2 regions of the Petrocella sp. genome follow, and region 1 is predicted to be linked to the other one. Evidence: predicted binding sites of a transcription regulator. Region 1 holds the regulator's gene; the other holds the start of a gene.
The links. Region 1 encodes HrcA, which represses chaperone genes, less so after heat shock. Its sites were predicted from a motif close to TGTTAGCACTCNNNNNNNNNGAGTGCTAACA; they were not measured.
Positions count from the first base shown of each region.

Region 2: clpB (ATP-dependent chaperone ClpB) is a predicted target of HrcA. The motif match lies at 2,005-2,035, and genes of this name have one in related genera.

Region 1 covers NZ_JCBCDA010000007.1:8,068-12,514, reverse strand. Annotated here, with positions in the region: gene dnaK (molecular chaperone DnaK) at 1-543, opposite strand, end outside; gene grpE (nucleotide exchange factor GrpE) at 687-1,289, opposite strand; gene hrcA (heat-inducible transcriptional repressor HrcA) at 1,315-2,355, opposite strand; gene hemW (radical SAM family heme chaperone HemW) at 2,466-3,608, opposite strand; gene lepA (translation elongation factor 4) at 3,618-4,447, opposite strand, start outside.
Region 2 covers NZ_JCBCDA010000113.1:20,986-25,432, reverse strand. Annotated here, with positions in the region: gene AC6F8J_RS12920 (betaine/proline/choline family ABC transporter ATP-binding protein) at 1-50, shown strand, start outside; gene AC6F8J_RS12915 (aromatic acid exporter family protein) at 79-552, opposite strand; gene AC6F8J_RS12910 (L-lactate MFS transporter) at 728-1,930, shown strand; gene clpB (ATP-dependent chaperone ClpB) at 2,077-4,447, shown strand, end outside.

The DNA of each region.
Region 1 (4,447 bases):
TTCTATTAGGGATACGTCAAAGGTACCGCCACCTAAGTCAAACACCATAATTTTTTGCTCATGTTCATTATCAAGTCCATAAGCAAGTGCTGCAGCTGTAGGCTCATTAATAATTCTCTTTACATCTAGACCGGCAATTTTACCTGCATCCTTTGTTGCTTGTCGTTGACTATCATTGAAATAAGCCGGTACAGTAATAACGGCCTCTGTAACAGGCTCACCAAGATAGGCTTCTGCGTCCGCCTTAAGTTTTTGCAAGATCATAGCAGATATTTCTTGGGGTGAATATTTTTTATCATCTATTGCAACTTTATGATCTGTCCCCATCTCTCTTTTAATAGATATGATGGTTTTGTCAGGATTGGTGATGGCTTGTCTTTTCGCTGGTTCGCCTACAACTCTTTCACCTGTTTTTGTAAAAGCTACAACTGAAGGGGTTGTTCTCGACCCCTCTGCATTAGCTATAACGACAGGTTTTCCACCTTCCATTACAGATACACATGAATTGGTTGTTCCTAAATCTATTCCTATTATTTTACCCATTGTAATGCCTCCTTATTATTTATATTGTTATTGGTCATGATTGTTGTTTTTATATGGGTTACGGTGACGCTTTACTGGTTAAAGTATCTAAACTAAGTTTTACTAACTGCATCCAACGTATAGATTACGTTGATACTTTAACCTTAATTAACGACTTTGACCATGCTGTATCTTAACACAGCGTCTTTATATTTATAGCCTTTTTGATATACGGCTACCACAATACTTTCCTCATGTTCTTCTGAGGTTTCATGCTGTACGGCATGATGCAAGTGTGGATCAAAAACCTGGTCCAATGCTTCAATTTCTTCAACGCCTACTTCTTTTAGTGCTGCTACAAGTTGTTTGTAAATCATATTAATGCCTTTAACAAATGAATCTTCCTTATGTTCATCCGTTACTGCATCAAATGCCCTTTCAAAATTGTCGACAATGGGCAATAAGACTTCTAGTATTTCCTTAGCACCTTTTTCATACATTTGATCTTTTTCTTTTAAAGTTCTTTTTCTGAAATTATCAAATTCAGCTAAAGTCCTATGATGACGATCGACTTGCTCCTTTAATTCTGTTTCCTTTTGTTCCAGTTGTTTGTCAAGAGATACAACCTCTATGGTTTCTGTTTCCGTTTCTGTCACAACTTCAACATCCTCAACTTGATCCATTACTTCTGTTTCCTCATCAGAAATCATGCTCTCTTTTTCTTCCTGCAAGACTTCTTCGTCTTTCTTATCCTTATCATTTATCAAAACGATACATCCTTTCTTTAGGTGACTATGAATCATTCATCCTTTTTTCTATTTCTTTAATCAAACACTTTAGAGATAGTATGGCACTTTGATAGTCCATCCTCTTAGGCCCAATTAACCCAATCACACCCAATGGTTTTCCACCAACGTGATAAGTTGTTGTAATTAAGCTACAATCCTTCATATCTTCGTTGTTGTTTTCCGATCCAATCTTAATCTTCACACCATCGGTTTCAATACTTTCACCATTAAAATCCTTTAAGAGCAACTGCCTTATATAGTCCTTTTTGTCCAGTGTTTCCATTATTGAAGTGGCTTTCTCAAGATCGCTAAATTCCGGTAATCTTAACATATTAATAGCGCCGGATGTGTAAATCTCTGTATTTTCACTATTGTGCACCGCTTGAAAAACAACTTCCAAAACTTTTCCGATAATTTCATCCTGATTACTCGCAAAGGCCTTGATCTTTTCAATTAATGGTAGATTGATTTCTTCAACATTAAGTCCATGAAGCTGATTATTCAAAATAAATGAGAGCTTGTTTAACATCCGTTGATCCATATCTTCATTAATTTCCAGTACATAGTTATTGGCCATATTGCCATCTGTAACAATAACCGCTAATACTTTCTGAGATTCAAGTTCAATTAATTGAATGTTTTTGATTTTACATTTTGAATACTGAGGTGTGGAAACAATGGCCGTTAAATTGGTCTCTTTTGCTAATACGGAAACGATATCCTGTAACAGGGTTTCGATACGTCCTGCCTTGTTTAGTAGTGCTTCAACATAAGATAAATGCTTGGGGCTGTCATACTTGGCACTTAAAATCATATCTACATAAAGACGGTAGCCTTTATCGGAAGGTATCCTTCCAGCTGAAGTGTGAGGTTGCATGATAAACCCAAGTTCTTCTAAGTCAGACATTTCATTCCTTATGGTCGCTGGGGATATACCCAAATCATAATTCTTGGATATGGTTCTGGACCCCACTGGTTCTGCTGTATCTAAATAATTGGAAATGATTGCCTCTAGTATTTTAAGTTTTCTTTCGTTAAGTTCCATGCCATCATCACCTCTCGCATTGTTAGCACTCAATTGTGTGGAGTGCTAACATCTGAGTTAATGATATTATTTTTTTCAAGGTTTGTCAATACGTTATCCTCAAAAAACTATTAAAAGTTTATAAACTGTGCTAATACATAATTGCTAAGATCCAAGCCTCTTCTGGTAAATCGAACCCATCCGTCTTCTTCTACAAGCATTTCTTCTTTGATTAATCGCTTTATAATCCCTTGATAAGCTATTAATAGACTTTCTCCAAACTCATGCTTTAGTTCTATAAGGTTAACGCCTTTTAATTGTCTTAGTCCCAGAAAAAACCATTCTTCTAATCGATTGATCGTATTGCCTGTTTGTTCCAATTCACGTATATCATTTATTTGATAGCTTTTTTCAATATAACGATTAAGATCTTCTATATTCTTATAACGGTTATGATTCAAATATGAAGCTGCTCCAAGACCAACACCCAGATAAGGGTCTAACGTCCAATAGGAACGATTATGTCTACCTATTCTACCGACCTTACCATAACTAGAAATCTCGTAATGCTCATAACCCCAATCCAGTAGAGTATCGTGAGCCCACCAATACATCTGGCGTTCTTCATCTTCACTGGGCAGATTTAAAAGTCCTTTTTCATTTTGGCTTTCAAAAACCGTCCCAGGTTCAATGATTAGACCATATAATGATAGGTGCTCTGGCTTTAGTTCTATGATTTTTTCCAAGGTTGCTTTAAATGAATTGAACGTTTGACCGGGAAGACCAAACATAAGGTCTATACTTATATTATCAATGCCTATGGCCCGTATCATTTCATAGGATTCTAAGAAAAGCTGGTAGTCATGTATTCTACCAAGTGTCTTTAGCATCTTTGCTTCATCGGATTGTAGCCCCATACTAACGCGGTTAACCCCTGCATCTAAGTAGGCCTTTACCTTAAGTGCATCTACCATACCTGGGTTCACCTCAATCGTGAACTCTCCATCTTCCGACCATTCAAATACACCATAAACCGCTTTTATGATTCTACTAAATTGTTCTGCTGACAAAATAGAAGGTGTGCCACCACCTATATAGATCGTTGATAGCTTTTTGGATATGTTTTGACTTTTCATGGCTAAGATTTCAGCTACTAATGCATCGACATAAGCATCACGTAAGAAAAAGTCTGTATGATCAAAGGACAAAAAATCACAATAGTCGCATTTTTTCACACAAAATGGTATATGAATATATAGACCCATTTTTTTCATGTCAACACCTTATTCATCCAGCTTTAGTATACTCATAAACGCGTCTTGAGGGACTTCTACATTACCTACCTGACGCATTCTTTTCTTACCGGCTTTTTGCTTTTCTAATAGTTTCCTTTTTCTGGATATATCCCCACCATAGCATTTTGCCAAGACATCTTTACGCATCGCCTTAATAGTAGACCTTGCAATCACCTTGTTTCCTATAGCTGCTTGTATTGGTATTTCAAATTGATGCCTTGGTATCTCATCTTTAAGTTTATCTGCAATTTTTTTGCCTCTTTCATAAGCTTTTTCCTCATGAACGATAAAGGAAAGCGCATCAACAACTTCTTTGTTCAGTAATATATCAAGCTTAACCAATTTTGATTCTTTGTAGCCAATTAATTCATAGTCAAAGGATGCATAACCTCTGGTTCTGGATTTTAAAGCATCAAAAAAATCATATATAATTTCATTTAAGGGCAGTTCGTACATAAGCTGGGTTCTGGTATCTTCAATATATTCCATACCCAAGTACTCGCCACGTCGGTCCTGACACAGTTCCATGATGGAGCCGATATACTCTGAAGGCACCATGATTTGCGCTTTTACAATCGGTTCCTCCATCATCCTAACGACTGAAAGATCCGGCATATCCGCAGGGTTGGCAAGATCAATAACCGTTCCGTCGGTTTTATGTACTTTATAGATAACACTTGGTGCCGTTGTGATGACATCCATGTTAAATTCGCGTTCAATGCGCTCTTGAATAATCTCTAAATGGAGCAATCCTAAAAAACCACATCTAAAGCCAAATCCTAATGCCAATGACGTCTCTGGCTCAAAATGAAGGGCTG
Region 2 (4,447 bases), on a different contig from region 1:
GCTTAAGAGGTGTCATCAGTTATGAAGATGCCGTTAGTGCTCTAGCATAGACTTTACTAGAGAAGAAAAAGAGGGCCATTAAGTATCAGCTTTATCAGGAGGTCGAATACTGGTGTTGATAATTGTGGCAACAAGTATCCCCAGGGTTGTTTCTACAACCCTCAATAAAATATAGGTATTAATGGATTCGACACCAATATTAATCATTATAGTTAGATAAACAATACAAGCAATGGCAGCTGACCCACCTTTTTTGACCAAGGTGGTCAGATGGATGACCACGATGATACCTAAGATTAAAATGAGGGTGTTATTTGGTAAGAACCAAACAATTAAAGCACCAACACAAGCGCCAATTAAAGTGCCTAGGAACCGGTTGAGTCCAACACGTTTTGTGCTCTCTATAGAATTTTGAGTCGTGATAACAGCCGCAATACAAGCAAAAAAAGGAAGATCTGTATTCCAAAGGCGCCATATGATAATACAAAGGAAAACAGATAAAGCTGTTTTGAATGTTCGCATGCCAGGCATATATTTTTGAATGATATGCATAAGCAATCTCTCCTGTCTTGACTAGTTATAGCTCAAGTATACATGATTGAAAAGGATTTTTCTATAGCATAAGATTGACAGGTAAAGGTTGACTTAAATTAAATTTACTCTTTTTATAAAAGCCTCTTATATGTTATATTAAAAATGTATATATAAAAACCATGAGGTAAAGAAAATGCTAGAAGAATATAAGATTATAAAGATTCGAGAAACCAATCCCTGGATATACGTTGTTTTAGGCATTATTATCATGATGTGTTTAGGTACAGTATATTCGTGGAGTATTTTTAGGGCTTCTATTGAGACTTTGTTTGGCGTTAGTACCGTTCAAAGTGGTATGCCTTACATGTTCTCTTTAGCTTTTTATGCTTTTTCAATGTTGATTTCAGGTAAATACATTGATCGGTTTTCACCTAAGAGCATGATGTCTGTTGGCGGGTTGTTAGTGGGTATTGGTTGGTTTGCGTCCGGTTTTGCTACTAATATTTATATGTTAACACTAACTTACGGTATAATCATTGGAATTGGTGTTGGTATTATATACGGTGTGCCGATATCTGTAGTCGCAAAATGGTTTCCAAATAAAAAAGGTCTCGTAGTTGGGTTGGTATTAACAGGCTTTGGGTTATCACCCTTCATTACCGCACCAGCTGCAAAAGCTTTGATTGAAGGTTTTGGTGTTTTAAATGCTTTTAAGCTATTGGGCTTCATCTTTGCTATAATTATACCCATGCTGTCATGGTTTATAAAACCGCCGGAAAAACCTTTGATTTTGGTTAAGCAGAGTCACGAAGATCAAATCATGACAACTCAAGATATGATTAAACAAAAAAGTTTTAAAAACCTTTATATATGCTTTGTCTTAGGCACAATGATTGGCTTAACCATTATAGGTATGACCAATAGTATTGGCGTTGATCTTATTGGCTTATCAGTGTTAACGGCACCTTTATTCGTATCTGTTTTTGCAGTGTTTAACGGCGTTGGAAGACCACTATTTGGATGGTTAACAGATAAGCTTTCTTATAAAAAAGTAATGTTATTATCTTTTTCCCTAATTTTATCAAGTGCTGTCTTAATGCTTTTTGCCAAGGATGGCAGTGTATTTATTTATGCTATATCTTTTTCTATTTTCTGGATGAATTTAGGTGGCTGGCTTGCCATTGCACCAACATCGACGCTATTATTGTATGGTAGTACAAATTATAGTCAAAATTATGGTGTTGTATTTACAGCCTATGGTATTGGTGCTATAGCTGGTGTCTATGTTTCAGGTCTACTTTTTGACTATTTTAATCACCACAATGCGATATTTTATTTTATTATAAGTTTATGTGTTATTGGAATTGTTTTATCTCAAAGCATGCCTAAAGAATAATAAGAAAAAGACTGACCCTCTCGGTCTTTTTCTTATTATTGACAAAATACCACATTAGATTTATAATAAAGCTAGGTTAGCACTCGTCACTAGAGAGTGCTAACAATACCATTAAATCCATTGGGTTAAAGAAAGGAGGCGTCAAAATGAACATGGATAAATTTACACAAAAATCTTCTGAAAGCCTTGAGTGGGCACAAAAAATGGCTATTAAGCTTAATAATCAATATATTGAAGGTGAGCATCTTCACTACGGACTTATTGCAGTAAAGGATGGATTAGTATTGAAGGTACTTGCACATATGAATGTCAACATTAAGGCTTATGCTCATGACCTTGAGCAAATCATTGAACAAATTCCTAAAGTATCCGGTGAAGGCATTCAGATTTATGGATCCAGACGAATGAACCAACTCCTTCTTGTAGCGGAAGATGAAGCAAAAGCTTTTAAGGATGATTATATTAGTGTTGAACACATTTATATCGCTTTACTTAAGGAGAAGAACACACCATCATCAAAACTGTTTGAGAAATATAGCATTGACTTAGAAGGCTTTTTAAAGTCTCTTAAAGTACTTCGGCTGGATCAGAGAGTTACCAATCAGAACCCTGAATCGAGTTATGATGTACTGGAAAAATATGGACGTGATTTAGTTGTATTGGCTAGAGCGGGTAAATTGGATCCAGTGATTGGTAGAGACAGTGAAGTGCGAAGGTTGATTAGAATTTTATCCAGAAGGACAAAGAATAATCCTGTTTTAATTGGAGAACCAGGCGTGGGAAAGACAGCGGTTGTTGAAGGGTTGGCTCAAAGAATTCTTAATAACGATGTTCCGGAAGACTTAAAAAATAAAAAAGTTTATGCCTTAGATATGGGTGCACTGATTGCCGGAGCTAAATACCGTGGTGAATTTGAAGAAAGACTCAAAGGAGTACTAAATGAAATCAGTAAATCTAATGGGGAAATCATTCTTTTTATTGATGAGATTCACAACATCGTGGGTGCAGGTAAAACAGAAGGGGCTATGGATGCAGGCAATCTGCTGAAGCCGATGTTGGCAAGAGGAGAGCTACGATGTATTGGTGCAACGACACTGGATGAATACCGTAAGTATATTGAAAAAGATGCTGCACTTGAGAGAAGATTTCAACCAATTGTTATCAACCAACCTACAGTTGAAGATACGATTTCTATTTTACGAGGTTTGAAGGAACGGTTCGAGATTCACCATGGTGTGCATATAACAGATCAAGCATTGGTTGCTTGTGCCACTCTATCCCATAGATATATAACGGATCGTTTTCTTCCAGATAAAGCAATTGACCTTATGGATGAAGCAGCTTCAATGATTAGAACTGAAATTGATACGATGCCTGGTGAGTTAGATGAGATACTAAGAAAGCAGATGCAGTTAGAAATAGAAAAACAGGCGCTTATCAAAGAAAAAGATAAAGGCACAAGAGAGAGGCTAACGATTTTAGAAAATGAAATTGCAGTTTTAAAGGAAAAATCCCAAGCTATGAAAGCACAGTGGGAGCTTGAAAAGTCTGAGTTGATCAAAGAAAAAGAAATCAAGCAAGCCATCGAAGATATTAGGCGAGATATTGAAGAAGCAGAGCGAGTGTATGACTTAAGCAAACTGGCTGAACTAAAGTACGGCCGCTTACCGGAATTAGAAAAAAGACTTGTTCAGGAACAAAATAAAGAGGCCGTAACAACTATAAAAATGTTGAAAGAAGCGGTGACGGAAGATGAAATCAGTGAGATTGTATCTAAATGGACTGGCATACCTTTAAGCAAATTAAATGAGTCTGAAAAAGAAAAATTATTATACTTGGAAAGCAAGCTTCACGAAAGGGTCATTGGTCAAGAAGAAGCTGTTAGCGCTGTTAGTGATGCTATACTTCGAGCAAGAGCGGGTCTTAAAGATCCGAACAAACCAATTGGTTCATTTGTATTTTTGGGTCCAACAGGTGTAGGTAAGACAGAGCTTGCTAAAGCGTTGGCGGAGGCCTTGTTTGACAGTGAATCCAATATGGTTAGGATTGATATGAGTGAATATATGGAGCGCCACGCAGTAGCTAGGTTGATTGGTGCGCCGCCAGGTTACGTTGGTTATGAAGAAGGTGGTCAACTAACGGAAACGGTGCGAAGGAATCCATACTCAGTCATACTATTTGATGAAATCGAAAAAGCCCATGCTGAAGTTTTTAATGTGTTGCTTCAATTACTAGACGATGGTAGATTAACAGATAGCCAAGGTCGGACCGTTGATTTTAAAAACACAGTCATTATCATGACTTCCAATATCGGTAGCCAAATTCTTCTGGATGGGATCGATCATAAAGGTGACATAAATGAGAAGGCAAGAAAAGAGGTATTAGCGTTGATGCATCAATATTTTAAGCCAGAGCTATTAAACCGTTTAGATGAAGTTGTTCTTTTTACGCCATTACATTATAATCAGATAGCGGGCATTATTAACTTGATATTAAAGGATTTACAAAAAAGACTGG